One region of the Paenibacillus sp. EPM92 genome, then DNA from elsewhere that is predicted to be linked to it. Evidence: riboswitches for the same ligand, from Rfam matches in the RefSeq annotation. Region 1 holds a riboswitch; each other region holds the start of a gene.
The links. A riboswitch is a leader RNA that binds a small molecule or an ion and turns the genes downstream of it on or off. The one in region 1 is predicted to bind cyclic di-GMP.
Positions count from the first base shown of each region.

Region 2: it holds a riboswitch for cyclic di-GMP, as region 1 does, so the genes downstream of both, JMF85_RS23430 (hypothetical protein) here and JMF85_RS04775 (PilZ domain-containing protein) in region 1, are expected to answer to the same signal.
Region 3: it holds a riboswitch for cyclic di-GMP, as region 1 does, so the genes downstream of both, folE (GTP cyclohydrolase I FolE) here and JMF85_RS04775 (PilZ domain-containing protein) in region 1, are expected to answer to the same signal.
Region 4: it holds a riboswitch for cyclic di-GMP, as region 1 does, so the genes downstream of both, JMF85_RS01615 (bifunctional diguanylate cyclase/phosphodiesterase) here and JMF85_RS04775 (PilZ domain-containing protein) in region 1, are expected to answer to the same signal.

Region 1 is NZ_BCPS01000025.1:14,286-19,334, forward strand. Features, by position in the region: gene JMF85_RS04750 (hypothetical protein) at 1-558, shown strand, start outside; gene JMF85_RS04755 (LiaI-LiaF-like domain-containing protein) at 560-1,222, shown strand; partial or broken gene JMF85_RS04760 (amidase family protein) at 1,308-1,481, opposite strand; tRNA gene JMF85_RS04765 (tRNA-Pro) at 1,592-1,668, opposite strand; gene tadA (tRNA adenosine(34) deaminase TadA) at 1,727-2,194, opposite strand; cyclic di-GMP riboswitch class I at 2,540-2,632, shown strand; gene JMF85_RS04775 (PilZ domain-containing protein) at 2,726-3,433, shown strand; gene JMF85_RS04780 (peptidoglycan recognition protein family protein) at 3,576-4,292, shown strand; gene ychF (redox-regulated ATPase YchF) at 4,429-5,049, shown strand, end outside.
Region 2 is NZ_BCPS01000095.1:9,287-14,335, forward strand. Features, by position in the region: gene JMF85_RS23420 (THUMP domain-containing class I SAM-dependent RNA methyltransferase) at 1-573, shown strand, start outside; gene JMF85_RS23425 (DUF2935 domain-containing protein) at 752-1,564, opposite strand; gene JMF85_RS23430 (hypothetical protein) at 1,689-1,982, opposite strand; cyclic di-GMP riboswitch class I at 2,072-2,164, opposite strand; gene JMF85_RS23435 (YuzB family protein) at 2,523-2,744, opposite strand; gene JMF85_RS23440 (iron-sulfur cluster assembly accessory protein) at 2,801-3,103, opposite strand; gene ytvI (sporulation integral membrane protein YtvI) at 3,265-4,377, shown strand; gene JMF85_RS23450 (hypothetical protein) at 4,589-4,822, opposite strand; gene JMF85_RS23455 (M14 family metallopeptidase) at 4,951-5,049, opposite strand, start outside.
Region 3 is NZ_BCPS01000068.1:147,383-152,431, reverse strand. Features, by position in the region: gene JMF85_RS15825 (ATP-binding protein) at 1-488, opposite strand, end outside; gene JMF85_RS15820 (SDR family oxidoreductase) at 647-1,366, opposite strand; gene JMF85_RS15815 (6-carboxytetrahydropterin synthase) at 1,368-2,183, opposite strand; gene folE (GTP cyclohydrolase I FolE) at 2,200-2,784, opposite strand; cyclic di-GMP riboswitch class I at 2,863-2,947, opposite strand; gene JMF85_RS15805 (CstA-like transporter-associated (seleno)protein) at 3,183-3,377, opposite strand; gene JMF85_RS15800 (carbon starvation CstA family protein) at 3,382-5,049, opposite strand, start outside.
Region 4 is NZ_BCPS01000009.1:80,857-85,905, reverse strand. Features, by position in the region: gene JMF85_RS01615 (bifunctional diguanylate cyclase/phosphodiesterase) at 1-1,954, opposite strand, end outside; cyclic di-GMP riboswitch class I at 2,130-2,216, opposite strand; gene mreB (rod shape-determining protein) at 2,394-3,461, shown strand; gene JMF85_RS01605 (LLM class flavin-dependent oxidoreductase) at 3,747-4,757, opposite strand; gene JMF85_RS01600 (YqkE family protein) at 4,923-5,049, shown strand, end outside.

The sequences.
Region 1 (5,049 bases):
CACCGGAAGCAGCGGGGCGAGACGCTGGTTGATCGGACGATATTCGAAGATTTTCAGGACGGCCGCGAATCGGGCAAGAAAAACAAAACGATTGCGATGCTGCTGTCCATGTTTCCGGGAGCGGGACATATGTACCTGGGCCTGCAAAAACGGGGATTGCAGCTGATGGCGGCTTTTCTGTTCAGCGTTTATTTTATGGATGCGCTCCGGTTGTCGTTATTTTTGTTCTTGATTCCGATTCTATGGTTTTACAGCTTCTTCGACGCGCTGCAGCAGATCTCGAAATCCGGCAGGGAGCCGTTGACGGATGCACCCATCGTGGATTGGCTCGTCCACCGGCAGCGTTGGATCGGAATCGGATTGCTTGGTCTGGGTTTGTATTATTTGCTGGATCAGGTGCTGTTGAATATGCTTGATCTTTGGCTGCCGAGAGAAGTACGGTCGCGGGTGTTGAACTGGTACCATACCTATTTTCAAACCTTTATCGTTTCGGTACTGCTGATCGGCGGGGGGATACGCCTATTATGGGGCGGCAAGAAAGGGAAGCGGGGGGAGTAGATTGAGAAAATGGCGCGTAGGCACGTTGTCGATGGGGCTCACGCTGATCGGCTTCGGAGTCCTCCTGTTCTTATCGCAATGGCAGGGACTTGGCGCATTCACCAGCTTCATCCGCTGGTGGCCGATTGTCCTTGTGCTGCTTGGCCTGGAGATCCTCGCGTATGTGTTCATCGCCAAGAAAGAGAGCGAGGTCATCCGGTATGATTGGATGAGCGTCCTGTTCGTCGGGGTGTTGTTCGCCGGCTGTTTCATGTTTACGATGCTGACCGGTCTCGGGGTGACGGATGAAGTACGCAAACTCGTAGGCGAAGTCGAGGTCACGGCGGATTTGCCCGAACTGCAGGAACCGGTAAATCCGGCCATCCAAAAGCTGGTCGTGCAAACATCCGGCGAACCGGTTCGCATCGACAAAACGGCGGAGCGTTCCATGCACCTGTTCGGCACTTACCGAACCCGCGTACAGGAAGGAGACCGTCCGACGGTCGACAAGGAGCAATTCTACACGGTGCGAACGGTTGGCGACACGATGTATGTGCAGGTGAAGCGTCCTCCGGTCTACCGCGGCCTGAATTCGGTCTACCCGGAGATGTCTGTTACGTTAGTGCTACCGCAGGACGTGCAGGTTGAAGTGCAGGGCCCAAATAACGAATCGAACCCTGGCTAAGAGTCGAAAATATCGAATAATCCCCTTCGGGCTGCTATGTATGAAATAGAGCGGCACGAAGGGGATTTTGTTTAGGACCCTGGCCTTAAGGAACCAGAACGGGAGGCTTCCGGTGATGGGTGCCCTGTTCATAAGCGTAAGCCAGTTTAATCAAGGTTGCTTCATCGAAGGCGCGGCCCAAAAATTCGATGCCGACCCCCAAGCCATCCGTCGTATAACCGGCCGGTACAGTGATAGCCGGGAAGCCGGAGAACGGGCTAACAAAATAGACTGAAGGGAGAGAGGGAAAACAACGGGAGAAGAGAGGGATATCGGAATTTGGGCATAAAAAAATTGCGGTTTACGCCGCAATTCGTAGTTCATATAGGATGGTCGAGACGACAGGATTTGAACCTGCGACCTCTTGGTCCCGAACCAAGCGCTCTACCAAGCTGAGCCACGTCTCGAACTTCTGAAACGATTATATTTTAGCATGGGTAAATAGGCGTTGTAAAGGGAATTAGGTTACGTCTTCCCCCTTAATCTACGGAAAAATTGGGTGAGCATGGAACTGCATTCTTCCTGCAGAACGCCTTGAATCACGTCGACGCGATGGTTAAATCTATCTTCCTGCAGCAGGTTCATCAGCGTCCCCGCGCAGCCGGCCTTTGGGTCCGGGGATGCGTAAATCACTTGCGGAATTCGCGCCTGGACGATCGCTCCGGCGCACATCGGACACGGCTCAAGGGTCACATAAAGCCGGCATTCCAGCAACCGCCAGGCGTCCAGCTGTTCGCTCGCTTGTTTAATCGCGATCAGTTCGGCGTGGGCAAGCGGATCTTTGGCCGTTTCCCGAACGTTATGACCGCGGCCGATAATGTCGCTGCCGCGAACAATGACCGCTCCGATCGGAACTTCGCGGATCGCTTCGGCTTTCCGCGCTTCTTCGATTGCCGCCCGCATAAAATACTCGTGTTCTTCTATGGCTATCAATCGTTACACCTCATTCATCATTAGTCATTCGTCGATTGCGGGTAAGAAAACGAACAAGTATTCTTACTCACATGCTGTGGATAAGTATGTGGATAAAGAGGATTAATTTCTTATCCCCATTGTAGGTAAATCGCGCTTTTAGGGCAAGTCCGGGTGTGGATATATAAGTTATCCACAGAACGGTTAACATGTGAATAATTTTTTTACGGAAAAGCGCTGTTAATTTTTTGTGAAAAGTGTGAATATTCTTGAAGGGGATTTAGGAAACACCTATAATGAGATCAAGATGTGGGCATATGTACCCAAGTTCGGTGATGTGAAGTTTAGTTAAATAGTCGTTATCATTCGTTTTTTTGACAAACTTGTCGAAAGGCAAGGACGCAAAGCTTAGGGTCTAAGATCTTCTTTATTGAGGATGACGACAGCCTGGCCGCCGATTGGGCGCACCGGTGAACAGACTGTAGTCTCGCATGTTGAGATGCAGCTTATTTTTTACCGAAGACATGAGAGCGAAAGGTGGTAACGAAGGTGATGAAGTCCGTTACGAGTGAAAAAATATCCTACGAGTTTACCCACGAAACGTATAGAAGCCCAAGCGGAATACTGCTGAACAGCCGGGTGGCGGTGGAGAAGCGGGATTTCGTTTCGACCGGCATTTTGACTTATGCCGAGGGTGATATTCTTGAAGTTGAGATTTCGGAATACAAGGCGTTCGAACTTGGGGATACGGTTAAATTAACGGTCTATTCACCCGGCGGAATCTATACGTTCCAATCGACGGTCGTGGCTAAAGATCAAGGAGCGCTGATGGTTATCAACCCCCCTCAGAATCGGAGCCGATTCGCCGAGAAGCGGGAGAACCCGCGGGTCGACGTCAAACATGACGGACACCTGCTCTCGATCCGCGAACCGAATGCGGAGCTCCAATTGTTGAAGGAGCATGTCGCGCTGGAGGTTCGAAATATTAGCATCAGCGGGCTCGGGTTTATTTTGCCGAGCGATATTGAGTTAAGCAAGCATGCTATGGCCGACGTTCGGCTGGACCTGGGCTTCGAGATGCCGTGCCAAGTCGAGATCATACGGTTGGATCCGGGAGAAACCGTAATCTATTACGGAGCGCGTTACATCGACATGCCGACGGACAAAGCCAATGCGCTGCGGGCGTTTGTGTTGAAAAAGCAAGTGGAAAACCATTTCAGTTCGAAACGGGACGATTTTAACAAACGTATATTCAAATAGAGGCCGGCAATGCCACGGACTTCTTGCAGGGCGCTCGCATATGCTGATCGTAAGGCAAGGATTCTCGTCGGATCGGCTGGGGCCCCCAGCGCCCGAGACCTTCCGAAATATCCGCAGGGTGGTGAGCACGGTGGCTTTTGTTATGAAATATGAGATCATTCCACGCTATTTGACGGGGCCGAGCCAGCGGCGTCCGAAGACGGCGTTAGCCCGCTGCCGGTTTATGGTGGCCCACGATACGGGAAATCCGGGGTCAACGGCCGCAGCGAATGTGTCTTATTTTGAAAATACCCGCAATGAAATGTCATCTTCCGCGCATCTGTTTGTGGACGATAAACAGATCATCGAGTGCATACCGTTCCTGACCGGACCGGCTGAGATTGCCTATCACGTCGTGTACAACGTAACGACCGATAACGCGCGTTACGGCGACGACGCCAACGACGCGGCGGGCGCGGTGGAGCTTTGTTACGGAGGCAGGATCAGCTTGACGGAATCTTACAAGCGGTACGTATGGGTGCTTGCGTATGCTTGTTACCGGTACGGACTAAACCCGGCTACCGATATCGTCGGGCACTATATGCTGGATCCGGCAAGGAGAAGCGATCCGCAGGAGCCGCTGCGGCTGCTCGGCAAGACGTTCCAGAGCTTCGTTCAGGACGTTGTGAACGAGTACCGGGCCAGCCTTGTGACGGAACCCGCGCCGGAACCGCAGACACGAATTAGCGCGGAGGATGCGAACAAGATCATCGGCTTTCTATCAGCCTCCTATTTCACAGCGGAAGATCAGGCGGCCAAGGCGGAGTTCCACAGGCTGGCCAATGAGCTTCGCCGTATTTCGGGGCAGCCGCCGCAGTAACGCGCCCGTCACCATGCCCTCTTTCCGAATGGAAGGAGGGTTTTTCCCATAGGGAGATGACACGGGGCCTACTTTTGGGATATAATATAATGTCAGGATTTGAAATTCCGTTCAGAGCATAAGGAGCTGTTTATATATGAGTCTTTCTTGTGGAATCGTCGGTTTGCCGAATGTCGGTAAATCTACGTTGTTTAACGCCATTACACAGGCCGGTGCGGAGTCGGCTAACTATCCGTTCTGCACGATCGATCCGAATGTCGGCGTAGTGGAGGTGCCGGATGAGCGCTTGACCCGCTTGGCGGAAATCGTCGTGCCGAATCGCATCGTGCCTACGGCGTTCGAATTCGTCGATATTGCCGGATTGGTCAAGGGCGCAAGCCAAGGCGAGGGACTCGGCAATAAGTTCCTTGCCCACATCCGCGAGGTGGACGCCATCGTGCATGTCGTACGCTGTTTCCAAGACGAGAACATTACGCACGTTTCCGGAACGGTCGACCCGATCAGCGATATCGAGACGATCAACCTGGAACTGATTTTGGCGGACGTGGATTCGGTGGACAAAAGAATCGATCGCTCCCGGAAGAACATGAAGGGCGGCGACAAGAAATATGCGCAGGAAGTCGAGTGTCTGGAACGCATTAAGGAGGCGCTCTACAACGATAAGCCGGCGCGCAGCGTCGAGCTGAGCGATGAGGAGCGCTTGCTGATCCGCGACCTGCACCTGCTGACGATGAAGCCGGTGTTGTATGCGGCGAAT
Region 2 (5,049 bases), on a different contig from region 1:
TGCGGCTCCGGCACGATCCCGATCGAAGCGGCGATGATCGGCTGGAATATAGCCCCCGGCCTGCGGCGCAGCTTCAACGCGGAGAGCTGGCCTGTAATTTCGGAAGCGTTATGGAGCGAAGCACGGGAGGAAGCCTTTGATCTGGTCAAGGACGATATCCCGCTGCAAATCGGCGGCTCGGACATCGACCCCGCCGCCATCGAAGTGGCGTTAGCTGCAGCCAAATCCGCAGGCCTCGCCAAGGAGCTTCGCTTCCATACGCTTCCGGTCAGCAAAGCGCTGCCGGCCGGCGATTACGGCTGCCTGATCACGAACCCGCCATACGGCGAAAGGCTCGGCGACCGCGAAGAAGTCGAACGCGCGCTGCGCCAATTCGGGCAGATGCATAAGCAGCTGCCGAACTGGTCGGCCTTCATCCTCAGCCCGAGCAAGCAAATGGAGCATTATCTCGGGCGAAAAGCCGATAAGAAGCGCAAGCTGTTTAACGGACGCATCGAATGCGCGTTATACCAATTTTTCGCCCCGGGCGGCTTGTTCGGCTGGCGGAAGGATTCGAGTACGAGCGGGAATTAATGCAGATTGCGCCTATACGCTGTGAGGAGCAGCCAAAAAAAGCTTAGGGCAGACGCTCCTAAGCTTTTTTTTGGCATGCGCCCTTCCAGCGCGTAAACCATGCAAAAAAACGCATCCGTCTTCGGGGTACGTTCCCCGGTAAACGGATGCGCTGCCGGCGTCGGCCGATAGGGTTTCGTTACACTTCCGTCCTCGGCTTCGTCGGATCGCAGCTCATCGCTTTGATTTCCGACACCTGAGACAGCTTAAGCAAGTAATAACACTCCTCCCGAGCCATGTGATCCGCCATCAAGGGCGAAAGCACACCGAGCGCCTGCCCGCTTAAACGGAGCTCTTCCAGCTCGCTCAGAAACTGCTTGAACAGCGTCATTTCAAGCTCAACCTCTTTATTAAACCGGGCTAAAGCCGGGAATTTCTTGATGTTCGTGCGCAGAAAGCCCGCCAGTTCCACCGCTTTCAGGTAATACTCGCGGAATTGCCGGTCGAACGATCTGGCCAGTTCCACCAAACGGGATTCCGTCATATCCAAGCCGGCTGCAATGGAGCCCGCATGGCCGTAGGCGTCCTGGAGCCATACGATGTGGTGGTGCACCGCATCGAATACCGGCGCCGGGCGCCCGGATAACAAGTACCCCAGTACGCGTAAATACTCCTCTGCTTCGTTCACCATATGGCTCAAGAACGCGGGCGGCAGCTGGATTGCGATCTTGCCGATCAAATGCCGCTCCAGCAAGCGCAGCTTGAACGCGCGAAGGTCTTGTGTCAGCCCGTACGCGTCCTGCGTCAAAGCTCCCGCCTCTGCCGGGAACTTATCCGAACGCGCCTTCTTCAGCAAGTCGTCGAATGCTTGAACGAAGCCGAGCGCCCGCTGCGCCTCTTCCCGTTCATCGACCGGCAAGCTTACCCGGATGAACCTGGCATGATCACCGAGCACCTGAAGCCAAAACCGATGTTCAAATAACGCCGACTCGATAACCTCCGAGTTTTTCACAAACATGCCTCCAATGATCCGATTGTTCCGTGCCGGATGGGAATGATCCGGCCACCCCACATCGTATGCTCAGAGGCCCAATCGGGTTCAAAGAAAGCCGCAGTCGTTCGCTGCCTAAGCTATACTAAGCGTGCTTCAGCTGAGGACGGCACATCAAGTAATCGAACAACGGTAGAAATACGTCGTGGTTCGATTCGCAGCAGATCGAGAGCTTCACTTCGCCCATCCAGTAAAACGTGATGATTTGCCGGCTGCGCCCGCGAATCATCTCGACATCCCAATGCGGGGACGTCAGCTCGTACACGTCACGATTTATGAACAATTTCGGTCCTTCAGCAGATAGGAAGACTCCGATGAAATCATCGCCGATTTTCGTGTAAAACCCCTTCTTATTTAAGATGCTGCGTTCCTGGTCCATCGCCGGGTTCTCCTCCTTCATCTATTCACACCAAAAAAAGCTCCCCTGGTCGGGAGCCGCTGTTGAAAGGATCGCGATCACTCCGTGCCTTCGACAACTGGCTGGCATAGCACTGCTCTCCTGCGCCTAAGCCCCTATAGCTTTGCGTCCGCAGACTTTCGTCCGGGTTGCCCTTATCGAGTGCGCTCGAATTGTGTCTGTTCATGGAGATGTTCTTTATTAAGAATATAAGATAGAAGGTCACGAATACATAGTTCTTTCATCCCATTTTCATAAAAAAATTTGGGAATTTTGTATGATTTTGAATAACCGGTACCCTTTCCAGTAAAAAATGATACCCGTCAACGCGATCATGGCAACCGTTACAAAAAGCGGGCCTCCGCCCCATTGACCGAGCACATAGCCCCGATTACCGGTCCCGGAAATTGGCCGCCCCCGGATCATGTCTGGACGCCGAAATTCGTGCCGCGCATCCCTTCCGGCGTCAAATCAAAAATCCCCGGTGCCCTGAGGCCCGAGGATCTGATCTTCTTGCATGATTTATTTCACGTATTTGCTCGCCTTCTCGATCGCTTCGTCTTCAGTCTTGCCGGTTACATACCGGCCGTTAATGAAGATGAAGGCAAACCGCGAGCACGGGCCGCAATAAGACTTGCAGCCGACTTTGATCTCGGCGTCGGGCACAAGCTTCTGCAGCTTCGGAACGGCGGTTTTCATTCTCATATGTTTGCATTTGTCGCAAACGCGAATATCGTTGACCATGCGGTAATTCCTTTCTTCAAGCGGCTGACACCGGGGAACTCCCTGTGAACGATGTGCTAGTGGTCCCCGTTATTGCCCTTGCTTGGATTCGTTACCGCGAATCCTTCTTCCGGCACATAGAAATAATCGATCCGAACGCCGTCGAGCAGCGGCTCGTCCTTTTGCAGAATAACGTCGATTCCTTTATCTGTCGAAACGACGACATCGTTCTCGGTCGGCGTATCCATGCTGAGTCCGTAGTGGGCATGGTCGCCATGCGCATGAGTCACATACACGCGAAGCTTTAATTCTTTATTCTCTTCTTGCTCCATCTCGGCCAACAACACTTTGGCCGCATTGCGCGAAATCTTGCATTTCATGTCCAGTCACTTCTCCTACTGTGCGTTTTTTCTTATTGTATAGAATCGGGCCGCCGAAAGCAACCGTTCTTCGCTGTTTCCGTATGTATGTACAAGCCGGCCTCACTTGCGAATCAAGTCGGTGTCTTTTAATATGGAAGATAATGAATGGAGGTTAACGAATGATTCCCTTTTATCGCAAATATTACAAAACGATTATCGATATTGCGTTGCTCGTGCTTACCGTATATTTGTTCATGTTCGCCTTCAGCCATCTGTATCGGATCGCGACCCCGATTTTCCTCGCGTTCGTCATTTACTTGATCATCGAGCCGTTCGCCAAGTTCCTGAACCGGCGCGGGTTGAAGAAATCGATCGCTTCCGCCATCTCCACCCTCGTCTTCGTGATGGTCATTCTAGGTGCCATGACCGGACTCGGCGCGATCTTCACGACCCAGATCATCAATCTCGCCGACAAGCTGCCCGATTACGCCGTCGTTCTGGAGCAAGAGCTCATCAACCGCTCCGACCAGGTACAGTCACTGATCGGGACGCTTCCGGTCGATTTGAATTTAGTGGAGAAGGCCAAGGAGTACTCCGCGGAGATCATTCAGAAGACGACCGAAATCGCCCGTACGTTCTTAACGAGCTTGTTCGCCATGCTGACCTCGTTCTCCACGTTCGTCGTGAACTTCGTGATCGGTATTATTTTGGCCTATTTCCTGAGCATCGAGATCGAATCCTGGAAGCGGATCGCTTCGGACAAAACGCCGAAAACGTTTAAAAAAGCGTTCCACTTCCTCCGCGAGAACGTGCTGCTGGGCATCGTCACCTACCTTAAAGCGCAGGCGAAGCTGATCAGCCTGACCTTTATCGTCATCTTCATCGCGCTGCTTATATTGAACGTCAACAACGCCTTCTCGATCGCGCTCTTGGCGGCCATCTTCGACGTGCTCCCGCTGCTCGGCGTTTCGACGCTGTTCATTCCATGGATCATCTACTTGCTGGTCGTCGGACAAACGACGCTCGCGATTTGGCTGGCTGTGCTGCTCGTCGTTGTGATTGGAACGAGACAAATTCTGGAACCGAAAATTACGGGCGATTCCCTCGGCGTGTCCGCCTTCACGATGCTTTCGTTCATGATCGTCTCGCTGTCTCTCTTCGGCGTGGCCGGCTTGATCTTATCGCCCGTGCTGATCATTCTGGTTAAAGCGCTGTACGAGCAAGGGTATTTAAAACGATGGATCCGGATGCCGGCCGAAGAGTACGAGCCCGATCCGTCGTCTATCAAATAATGCAGCACATCTCAACCGGATTCGGACGCTCACAAGCCGGTTGATGGCATCTGAAGTCCATGGAAAGCGGTGAATCGATATGTCGCAGCCCGCATAGCGTTTCTTACAAAGAACAAAAAAAGAACCCCGATTCCTCGAGGTTCCCTTTAAACCTATTCAGTTGTTGAGCGGATGGCCGCTTCTTGTGGTTTGACCTTCCGAGGACGCAGCCTTAAGCGCCGTATTTCCGTTCGGCTCTATCGGTAAACCAGTTCATCAAGAGCAGCGTAACGGTTACATCGTCAATCGGGATGAAATTCAGCAGATCCGGCATGATCCAATAAATAAGCGCAGGCACCACGAACAACAGCTTCTCTCCGAGCGGAACCCGCGGGGAACGCAGCAGCGGCCAAATGCGCCGAAATACATGACCCCAATGCCGGAGTGACAACAATCGCTTCCACATCGCCTCGGGTCTCCCTTCCTGTCCAAGTCGTCTTACCCCGATTATACCTCATGGCAACCCGTTTGCCCAAACTCCGCTCCCCGCACAAAGAAGCCGCCGAGACGGACGGACTCGGCGGCTTCGAAATGCTAAACCATCAGCCCTTCCGTCAATAGCGGAAGCAGCTCATCATAAATAATCGGGAATTGCGACAACGGGAGCGGATTCACTCCATAACCGGCTTCAAT
Region 3 (5,049 bases), on a different contig from region 1:
ATCCCAATACCGATCAGACTTTGTTTGGCGAGCTCCCTGGCTTTCGGAATGTCCGATCGTTCGATAACCGGGGCTGTGCACAATAGCTTGCCTGCCTTGTATGGCTCCACCTCATGTTTGCGGATCAGCAGAAACTTTCGCTGCGTGATGGCATACATCACGTCGCGGTACACCTGCCATACTTCATCCTCTTCGGGATGGCCGACCGGCTCGATTGTAGGAGCGGAAGGGATATATTGGGTTAGATCTTGTTTAATTTCTTCATAAGTCTTCAAGAAGCAGCGATGATGCCGATCCGAAAGATGCATTTCCTTTATTTTCAGATAAACATCCTCCTGCTTCTCCACCATTTCCACCAAACGAGCAGCCAGTGATAATAAATACCGGCCCTCATCGTTCTTAGGTTGAGGTTCGTTCTCCGCTGCAGTGAAGGACAGGTAGATCAGAAATCCCGATTCCCCTTTACCCCTATTCAGATGTTGACTCATACGATTGGCAATCCATCCAATCAAGGCGCGCCGTTGATGATCATGGATATTATCGCCTGATAAGGGGGAAGGTAGAGGGGCCCGCGCATTTAGAGCTCCTGCATGAAAATTCCCAAAAAATTTAGGAAATATGGATTTCACAATCGACACTTCCCCCTTTACAAAATCCCGAGCGGAGGCATAACCGTCATTTCATCAACGACCGAACCTTCTGGTTGACATAAGAGATACACCAAATGCTTGGCTAACGATTGAACGGGAATCATGTCGGATGCATCCGGCTTCAGTTCCATCCGGTCCCAGAATGGAGTCGCTACCGCGCCGGGCAATACGGCCGTTACCTGTATGCCTTTATTCCTCAATTCCGCTTGCAATACTCTCGTTAATCCCAGTACCCCGAATTTCGAAGCGGAGTAACCGCCGCAGCCGGGCAGTGCCGTCGTGCCGGCGACAGATACGACGTTAATCATTTTACCGGCACGGTTTTCAACCATATGCCTTCCGAAATATTGGCAGGCGAGGAACGTACCTTTCAAATTAACGGCGATCATTCGATCGAAATCGTCACTGGACATCGTCAACACCGATTCGAACACCCCTGTGCCCGCACTGTTGATGAGTGCATCAATGGTGCCGAACCGCGATATCGCCTCTTCGGCAAATCGGCTAACGCTTTCTTCATTCGTTACGTCCAAAGGTACGGCTAGCGTATTCGCATTCATCTGAGAGGCTGCCTGCTTTAATTCGGCTTCATGTCTTGCTCCCAGCACAAGATTCGCTCCCAATTGACTGAGCAATAATGCCGTTTCTTTGCCGATCCCGCGGGACGCCCCGGTAATTGCAACGGTTTTTCCTTGGAGCTGCAGAAAGTCAATCATCTCATTCACCCGGTCCGCAATACTCGAAATAATTTTTTTCCGTTTCCCACAGTCCGACTTTTCGGAGCTTGGGAAGATGCGGTCGCAGCATGTTGTAGATCACGAGCGCTACGACCTCGGATGTCGGATTCAACTCTTTAAATTCAGCCGTATCCAGGTTCAGATGCTTATGATCCAGCTTATCGAGCACTTCTCTTTCCACAATGGCATCCAAATCCGCCAAATTCATGATCATGCCCGTTACCGGATCCGGCTCGCCTTCGACGGTGACATCAAGGTAATAATTATGTCCGTGCCCATGCGGATTGTTGCATTTGCCGAACAATTTCTTATTCTCCTCCGGCGACAAATGCACGCTATGTAATCGGTGCGCAGCGCAAAAGTGATATTTGCGTGTAAGTCGTATCAAGCATCCCGCCTCCTTTACCGAACTTAAATAGTGGTTTTCATGTAATTGAATCCGGTGCAATTCGCAATCTTGAAACCGCTGTTCCAGCGAATTCCAGATGTACTCAACTACATTTTCCGTAGTCGGTATGCGATGCTGAAAATAGGAATGTTCACGGTCCAAAAACTTCCCGTCGAGCTCCTCTTCCACAAATGAACTCACGATTTGTTTAATATCCGTTGTATTGACAACAATCCCGGATTTTTCATTCAATCGTCCCTTGACCATCACTTCCAGCTTGTAATCATGCCCATGGCCGCTGGAGTTGCTGCAGCGCCCGAAGACCCGGAGGTTTTCCTCTTCGCTCCACTGGGGAACCCGATAAACGTGAGTTGCCGAAAAATCGATTCTTCTCGATAAATAAAGCATCGCCGTTTCCCCCTTCCTAGGCTCTGGATATGGAACGGTCAAACTCTTCACATAGCGAGACGTTGTCGGCAAATATCCCCTTCTTCACCGTTGTCACCGTAGACGTTCCCGGTTTTTTCACGCCCCGCGCGCACATGCATAAGTGAGTTCCCTCCACGGTTACGATGACACCCTTCGGCTTCAGCACATTCAATACGGCACTCGCAACTTGCTGCGTCATGCGCTCTTGCACCTGCGGACGCTGCGAGACCAGCTCTACCAATCTGGCAAATTTGCTTAAGCCGACGATTCTCCCATCCGGAATATATCCGATGTGCGCCTTTCCATAGAACGGGATCAGATGATGCTCGCAGAAGGTGTAATAAGTCATATCCTTTACGGTGATGATCCCGTCGTACTCCTCTTCGAACGTTGTCGTCAGCGCCGATTCCGGATTCACCCCCACACCTGAGAACACTTCCCGGTACATTTTCGCGACTCGTTTCGGTGTATCCAGCAGACCTTCCCGGTCCGGATTTTCCCCTATTTGCTCGAGAATCGTTCGAATGCTGTCTTCAAGAGCATCTTTACTTGCCAAATTGGTATTTGATCGTATGGTCATCTAGTATTTCCCTCCTTAGAAACAACAAAAAATCCAGTCCGAATAGAACTGGATTCGTATATACAGATCCGTCCCTAATTCGGCGGCCCAGCCGTCATAGCGTTACCGCCTTAGACCCGAAGCTTTGCGTCCCCACCTTTCGATGAGTTTGCCATTATCGTTAAGAATATAAGCCAAGTATAGTCTATTATACCTAGATAAGCAATGATTTCTTTATTGAAATCTTTGATATAACGACATTATTCGACGCTATATGAGAATAAAGTCGAAAAATACGTGATATTATCGCGCATTTTTCGACATTTGATGCCAAAGCCGGATGAAGCCGCACAGGTTGCATAAACGAAGAGACGGGGCAAGACGGGCTGCATGCACCCGCCTTACTCCGTCTCTCCTTGTTAGCAGCAGCGATTGATCTTACCGCTTTCATAACGCTCGTGAAGTGACAGCATATAGAACTCCTTCTCCGTCAAAGGGGTTTCATGCGGATGGCGCTCTTGCTGATGCTTCAAGTATTTCTCATAGTCCGGAATACTGAAAATGACCTTGATTGTCGCTTTGGCCTTGCTGGCAAAGCTCGTTATCGTTCTCATGGCATCAGGCTCCAAAAGTAGATTTGACAAACGGCGCTTCTTTTAATACCGGTTTTTGTTTTTGGATCAAAATTTTGTACCAGACGCGTAAAGATTCAATAATCATCAGGATCACCACAATCTCGAAGAAGATCGTGAGGCCTGCATCGATATAGTTGTTCGTCACAATCTGATGCATGACGTCCATATTTTTGGCAGGCGCGATGACTTGCCCCTGATCGATCCCGTCCTGGTATTTCTTCGCAGCCGCCAAAAAGCCGATGCTTGCCTGAGAGGAGAACGTTTTTTGGAAGCCGGCCGTTAATGTCGTTACCGCGAGGAACACGAACGGCACGATTCCTACCCAAGCGTAGCGGGCCTTGCCCATTTTAATCATAATCGTCGCCGCGACGGCGAGAGCGATGGCAGCCAACATTTGGTTCGCAATCCCGAACAGCGCCCACAACGAATTGATGCCGCCGAACGGATCGATGGCTCCTTGATACAAGAAGTAGCCCCAGGCCAAGCAAACAATAAACGAAGCCAGGAAATTATACTTGAACACTTTCGTTTGAGCAAACGGCTTGTAGAAGTTGCCGATCAAATCCTGAAGCATAAAGCGTCCTACCCGTGTGCCCGCATCCACAGCCGTTAAAATAAAGACCGCTTCGAACAAAATCGCGAAATGGTACCAGAATGCCTTGGCCCCGGCCAGGAATGTTGAAAAGATTTCCGCCATGCCGACGGCAAGCGTCGGCGCCCCGCCCGTTCTGGAGAGAATGGTGTTTTCACCGATTTCTTTGGCTGTGTTCGTAATTTGTTCCGGTGTCAGCGTGAAGCCCCAGGATGAAATTTTGGCGGCGACGGCAGCGGGATCGGTTCCAATAACGGCCGGCGACGAGTTCATAGCGAAGTAAATGCCGGGCTCCAAGGCGCACGCGGCGATCAAGGCCATGACGGCGACGAAGGATTCCGCGGCCATACCGGCATATCCGATGAAGGGCGCATGACTTTCTCTTTCGATCAGCTTTGGTGTCGTCCCGGAAGAAATCAGGGAATGAAAGCCGGAAACGGCGCCGCATGCTATGGTAATGAACAAGAACGGGAATAAATTGCCGGAGAATACGGGACCGGTCCCATCGATAAACTTGGTCACAGCCGGCATTTGCAGCTCCGGCAATGTCACCAAAATACCGCCCGCCAGTAAAATGATGACGCCGATTTTCAAGAAAGAGCTTAAATAATCTCGGGGTGCAAGCAGTACCCACACCGGCAAAATCGAAGCGATCAGGCCATATACGACCATCATCAGGGCGATCTGCGGCGCGGTGAAGGTGAACATCTTCGCCAGCACCGGATTGGCGGCAACAAATTGTCCTGCCCATAATACGATCATCAATAGAACAAAACCGATAATGGAGCCCTCAATGACTTTCCCCGGTCGAATAAATCGCATGTAGAAGCCCATGAAGATGGCGATCGGCATCGTCATGGCGATCGTAAACATTCCCCACGGAGACTCCGCCAACGCTTTCACGACGACGAGTCCAAGTACGGCGACGATGATAATGAGGATCGCCAGCGTTGCAATAGAAGCTAACGTGCCGCCGAATCGGCCGACTTCGTCTTTCGCCATCTGACCGAGCGACTTCCCGTCCCGCCGCATGGATCCGACAAGCGTGACGAAGTCCTG
Region 4 (5,049 bases), on a different contig from region 1:
GCGTTTCCTGATCTTCCCCGTCGTCCGGATACATGCTGATTCCGATACTGGGGGTGATGAACACTTCGTGACCGCTAATCAGGATAGGAGCGGTAAACAGATCAAGCATGCTTTGCGCGGCTTGGGCGGCTTGTTCACGGGTCATGTTCGGGAATACCGCAGTAAATTCGTCTCCGCCCATACGAGAGAGGAAATCATTGCTTTCGATGCTGCCTTTCAGCCTTTCCGCGACTTGCTGCAGCAGAAGGTCGCCGTTCCGATGTCCAAGGGTATCGTTAATCACTTTAAAACGATCAAAATCAATAAAAAGGATGGCTGCCGTCTGCCCGTTACGTTTACTCTGCTCTAACGAAACTTCCAATTCCTGATTGAACAGCACCCGGTTGGGAAGGCCTGTTAAATGGTCGTAATAGGCAAGATGCTGAATTTCACGAAACATGTAGTGAAGTCTCTCGGCCATGATCCGGTAATTCGCAATGAGAATCGTAATTTCGGTCAATAGGCTGCTGGGCCAATGAACGGCGTTTTTCTCCAATATTTTATTGGGTAAGTCCGTTGTCGTATGCGCTAACCGAATGATCGGCCTTACGATCGAACGGCTGATGAAGAAGGACGTAATGATTGCGATCAGTCCGCAAATCAACAGGATCGTAAGTGTTTTGATATAGGACTTGTACAATCCGTTCTGATAAGGCGCAAACGACGATTCCACGATGACGGTCCAGTCCCCAAGGCCTGATAACGGCGTGATCTTGATGTATGACGAGTTTCCCCACCGTTTCATCGGATTTTTGATATTTTTGGGGAGCCAATAGTAGAAGCCGTCCTTCAAGTCGTGAATCTCGCCGTCTTTTTTCCAGTCATATTCCTGCATAACGGCATTCGCGGAACGGGTACTGGCGATCACGTGCCGGTTGCGGTCCACGATGGTAACATGGATGTTCGTATATGTTGTGAGTGCTTGAATTCTTTGGCTAATATAACCGAGATCCAGGGCCCCGCCGGCAATGCCCTGGAACTGCCGGCCGCTCATGATCGGAGCGCTGATATTTACGACGGGTTCGGACACGCCGCCTCTTCCAGCGAAAACATCGGAAATGACAAGCTGTAAGCTTTCTTTGTTTTGTATAAAGTACAGCCTGTCCGAGAAGTTCAAACCGAGCGTAGGTTGGCCGTTCATATTATGTAAGGGATAGAAGGTTACGGTTGTTCCTGCAGCATTGGTGATGAACATATTATGAAAATCAGGAAAAATTTGTTTAAAATGAGCAGTAAGCCTCTGCAGAGCCTCTGCATCGTTCAGATCAGTTTCAGCCGCGAGATTGGAAAATTGCTCGACAGCCGACACATGAACGTTTCTCCAGTTGCTGATATCGTTCTCAATGATTTCCGATTGGCGTTCCGCCGCTTCCTGAATCGCCGCATCGGTTTTCTTAATCTCCTCTCGGCTCACCATGATCATGACAAGCAGCAGGGGAAAGACGATTAAGGCGACAAAAATGTTAAAAAGAATATCGTACAAAGAACGGGACGTTTTTTTGGAGGTTCGACCGGTCCCCATGGGAGCCCTCAAATAAGTGAGGATAAGGCTTGCAATCAAAGCATTTAAAATACTGTTGACAGCATCCTTAAGCATAACTGTCAACGTAGCCGTAGCGTCCATCTGCAATCCATAATGATAGGATAACCAGATCATCGGCATGCCCAGCAGGATCCAGAACAACGCGACCAGGAAGACGAAGTTGCTGATCTTCTGCCGGTAGAAGAGGCCGACGAATATCGTCTCTGCAATAAAGACCAGCATAGCATACGGATGATTCCATAAAATTAAGGTAGCGCTGCTTGCGAGAATAGACCCGATCAATCCCCATTTAAATCCATAGAGCTTCATGATGAGCCATACAAAGATGCTGCCGAATATAAAGTCGACTCCATAAAATAGAGACAGGTTCATGATGTTTCCCAAACAAGCTAAGACCAGCAACAGGACCAGGTAAAAGAATGAAACGACAGGTGAAGAAGTTCTTGTAAACAAAATAGCTGCTCCCATCCACGATAGTTTTGATCCATACCTTGTGAATGACAAACCGCCCACTAAGCAAAAAACACTACCGAAAGGTAGTGTCTTAAATTGCAACCCAGCCATCATCGCAGAAACTGCGGAAGACCTGTGGCTTTGCGTCCCCGCCTTTCGAACGAGTTTGCCGTAGGTATTTAGTTCTATATCATTTAAAAATAAACGATCTGTCGTATTTTGTCAAAAATATTTGAAGATTTTCACGATTTTTGCTAGTTACCCCTCAAATTTGCAAGTGAAGCAGAATACTATAGAAGATCCGGCTGATCCACCTCCAAATCGCGCATCGGGTTTCCAATAAAGGAGGAGAAGTTTCATGTTTAAACGATTTGACAAGTTATACGGTATTGACTTAGGAACGTCAAACACGGTGATCTTCGAGCAGGGTAAAGGCATCGTGCTGAGCGAACCGTCTGTAGTCGCCTTTCATCAAAGCACCGGCGAATTGCTGGCCGTAGGCGCGGAGGCGCAAGCGATGATCGGACGAGCTCCCGCTCATGTCGACATCACCTATCCCTTGAGGAATGGCGTCATCGCCAATTTCGATCTGACCAGCAGCATGCTTCAGCATTTTATCAAAAAAATACAAGGCCGCTCGTCTTTGCTGCGAAGCTCTCAAGTATATATTTCCGTGCCTTGCGGCATTACCAATGTGCAAAAGCGGGCCGTTGAAGAAACGATCGTCCATAAGGGAGCCAAACGGGCGATTGCGGTCGAGGAACCGCTGGCTGCTGCGCTTGGGGCAGGACTTCCGATTGACGAGCCGATCGGTCATTTGGTGCTCGATATTGGCGGAGGCAGCTGTCAAGTGGCCATCTTGTCGCTCGGGGGCATTGTGGCCAGCCATACGGTGAACCGGGCAGGGATGTCTCTTGACCTAGATATTATGGATTATGTGAAACGGCAGTACAACCTGGAGATCGGGGAACGAACGGCGGAAGAAATCAAGAAACAAATCGGAACGGCCCGTGCTTCCTCCGAAGAACGTACTCTCGGCATTAAGGGGCGGGATGTGATTAACGGATTGCCCCGTTCGATCCAGTTGAGCTCCCGGGAAATATACACGGTGGTGGATGATTTCCTGCAGCTGCTGGTCGAAGCTATTCGCGCGACGTTGGAGCGGTGCCCGCCCGAGCTTGCCGGGGATGTGGTGGAGCAGGGGATTCTGCTGTGCGGAGGCGGCGCTCTGCTGGAAGGAATTGATGAACGGATCCGCGAGGAGACCGGGGTTCCCGTACATATTGCCGAGCATCCGCTTGAATGTACCGCTCTCGGCACCGGCATGATGCTCGGCGCGCACAACAGCAAGCGCGTACCGGCGTGGCGGGAGGCCAAACCGGAATCGGCGGTGCAGCAGGATGCGGGCCAGCAAGCCGAAATGTAAGGAAGCTGTGAACAGTCCATGGGGCGGCTGCCGGTCGGCGGCAAGACGATCGTCCGCATCCATGACAAGGAAATGACCTGCGTTATTCACAGGCTTATACACATTACTAACAGGCTATCTCATCTTCCTGTGCATAGGTTTTAGTACATTCATTAACATATCCACAATCGAGGTTATACACAGGTTAAAAGAGAGTCGGTTATCCCGGGCGGAAGTCGCCGGGACCGGATAGATCGAGCAAGCGACCGTTCCCGGTCTGTATCGGGGAGCGGTCGCTTGTTCGGTTCATGGCGTCTGCGGAAGCCCGAAGGCGTCGGCCAGCAGACGGTAGGAGTGTACGCGTGCGCCGAAGTTGTGAATCGGGGAGACGATCATCAGTTCATCGGTGCCGTACCGCTCGGCAAAATCGAGCAGTTGGGCCTTGACGCGGTCGGGCGTGCCTACGAAGCGGCGCTCACGGGCCCCGCGAATGCGCAGCAGGTCGTATTCCGTATACGGATAGTCCATAGCCGTCTGTACGGAAGGGAAGGCATGCTGGTCGAGGCCGCTGCCCAAGCGAAGGAAGAACAGATCCGAGCTTGTCGCCAACCGGTTCGCTTCGTCCTCCGTATCGGCGCATACGACCAGGACCGCAGCAAGGGCTCGCGGACGATCGTTCAAGCTCGACGGTTGAAAGTGCTCCCGGTAATACCGGATCGCCGCTTCCCCGCCGGGCGCGCCGAAGAACTGCGCGAATCCGTAGGCTGTCCCCTGTTGGGCCGCGATTTTGGCGCTCTCATCGCTTGAACCGAGCAGCCACAAGTCGGGAGCGGTTGCGATCGAAGGCGCCGCCTGCAATTTGGCGTACGGATGATCGGGAGGCAGCGATTCGTACAAGAACCCCGTTAAATCGGCGACTTGCTGGGGATAGCGGTCCGTGTCTACATATTTATGCTCCTGCAGCGCTCGCGTCGCCAGCGGCATGCCTCCCGGTGCGCGGCCGAGTCCGAGATCGATGCGGTTCGGATGAAGCGCCTCAAGCAGCTTGAAGTTTTCCGCCACTTTATAAGAGCTGTAATGAGGCAGCATCACGCCGCCCGAGCCCACACGGATGCGCGAGGTCGCCGCGGCCAGGTGAGCGATCAGCACCTCCGGACTGGAGAAGGCCAGCATCCTGCTGCCGTGATGCTCGGATACCCAGTATCGGGCATAGCCGAGCCGGTCCGCTTCTTGCGCCAGCCGCGTCGTTTCCTTCAACGCATCCGCGGCGGTTTGTCCTTCGCCGACTTGGCATTGATCCAAAATTCCGAGTTTCATGGTTCGCACCTCCGATTCATGTTCTAAATCTAAGAGTAATGAATTCACTATATTTTAGCAAGCGATGTATTTTTAATAAGTAAATGCGAACCATTGCCGGGGGACCGCGCAGTAGTGCGACCCGGTGAAACCTGCTATAATGTGGATGAAACCGAGGTGATGGATATGGTCAAGAAAAAACGGCCGACATCCGCCGCTCAGCCGGCTACTTCCGATAAACCGGCCACGTTGAAGGATCTTCTGAATCCGGATATCGTGAACAAGCTGAAGGCGCAGGCGGACGATATGAAAG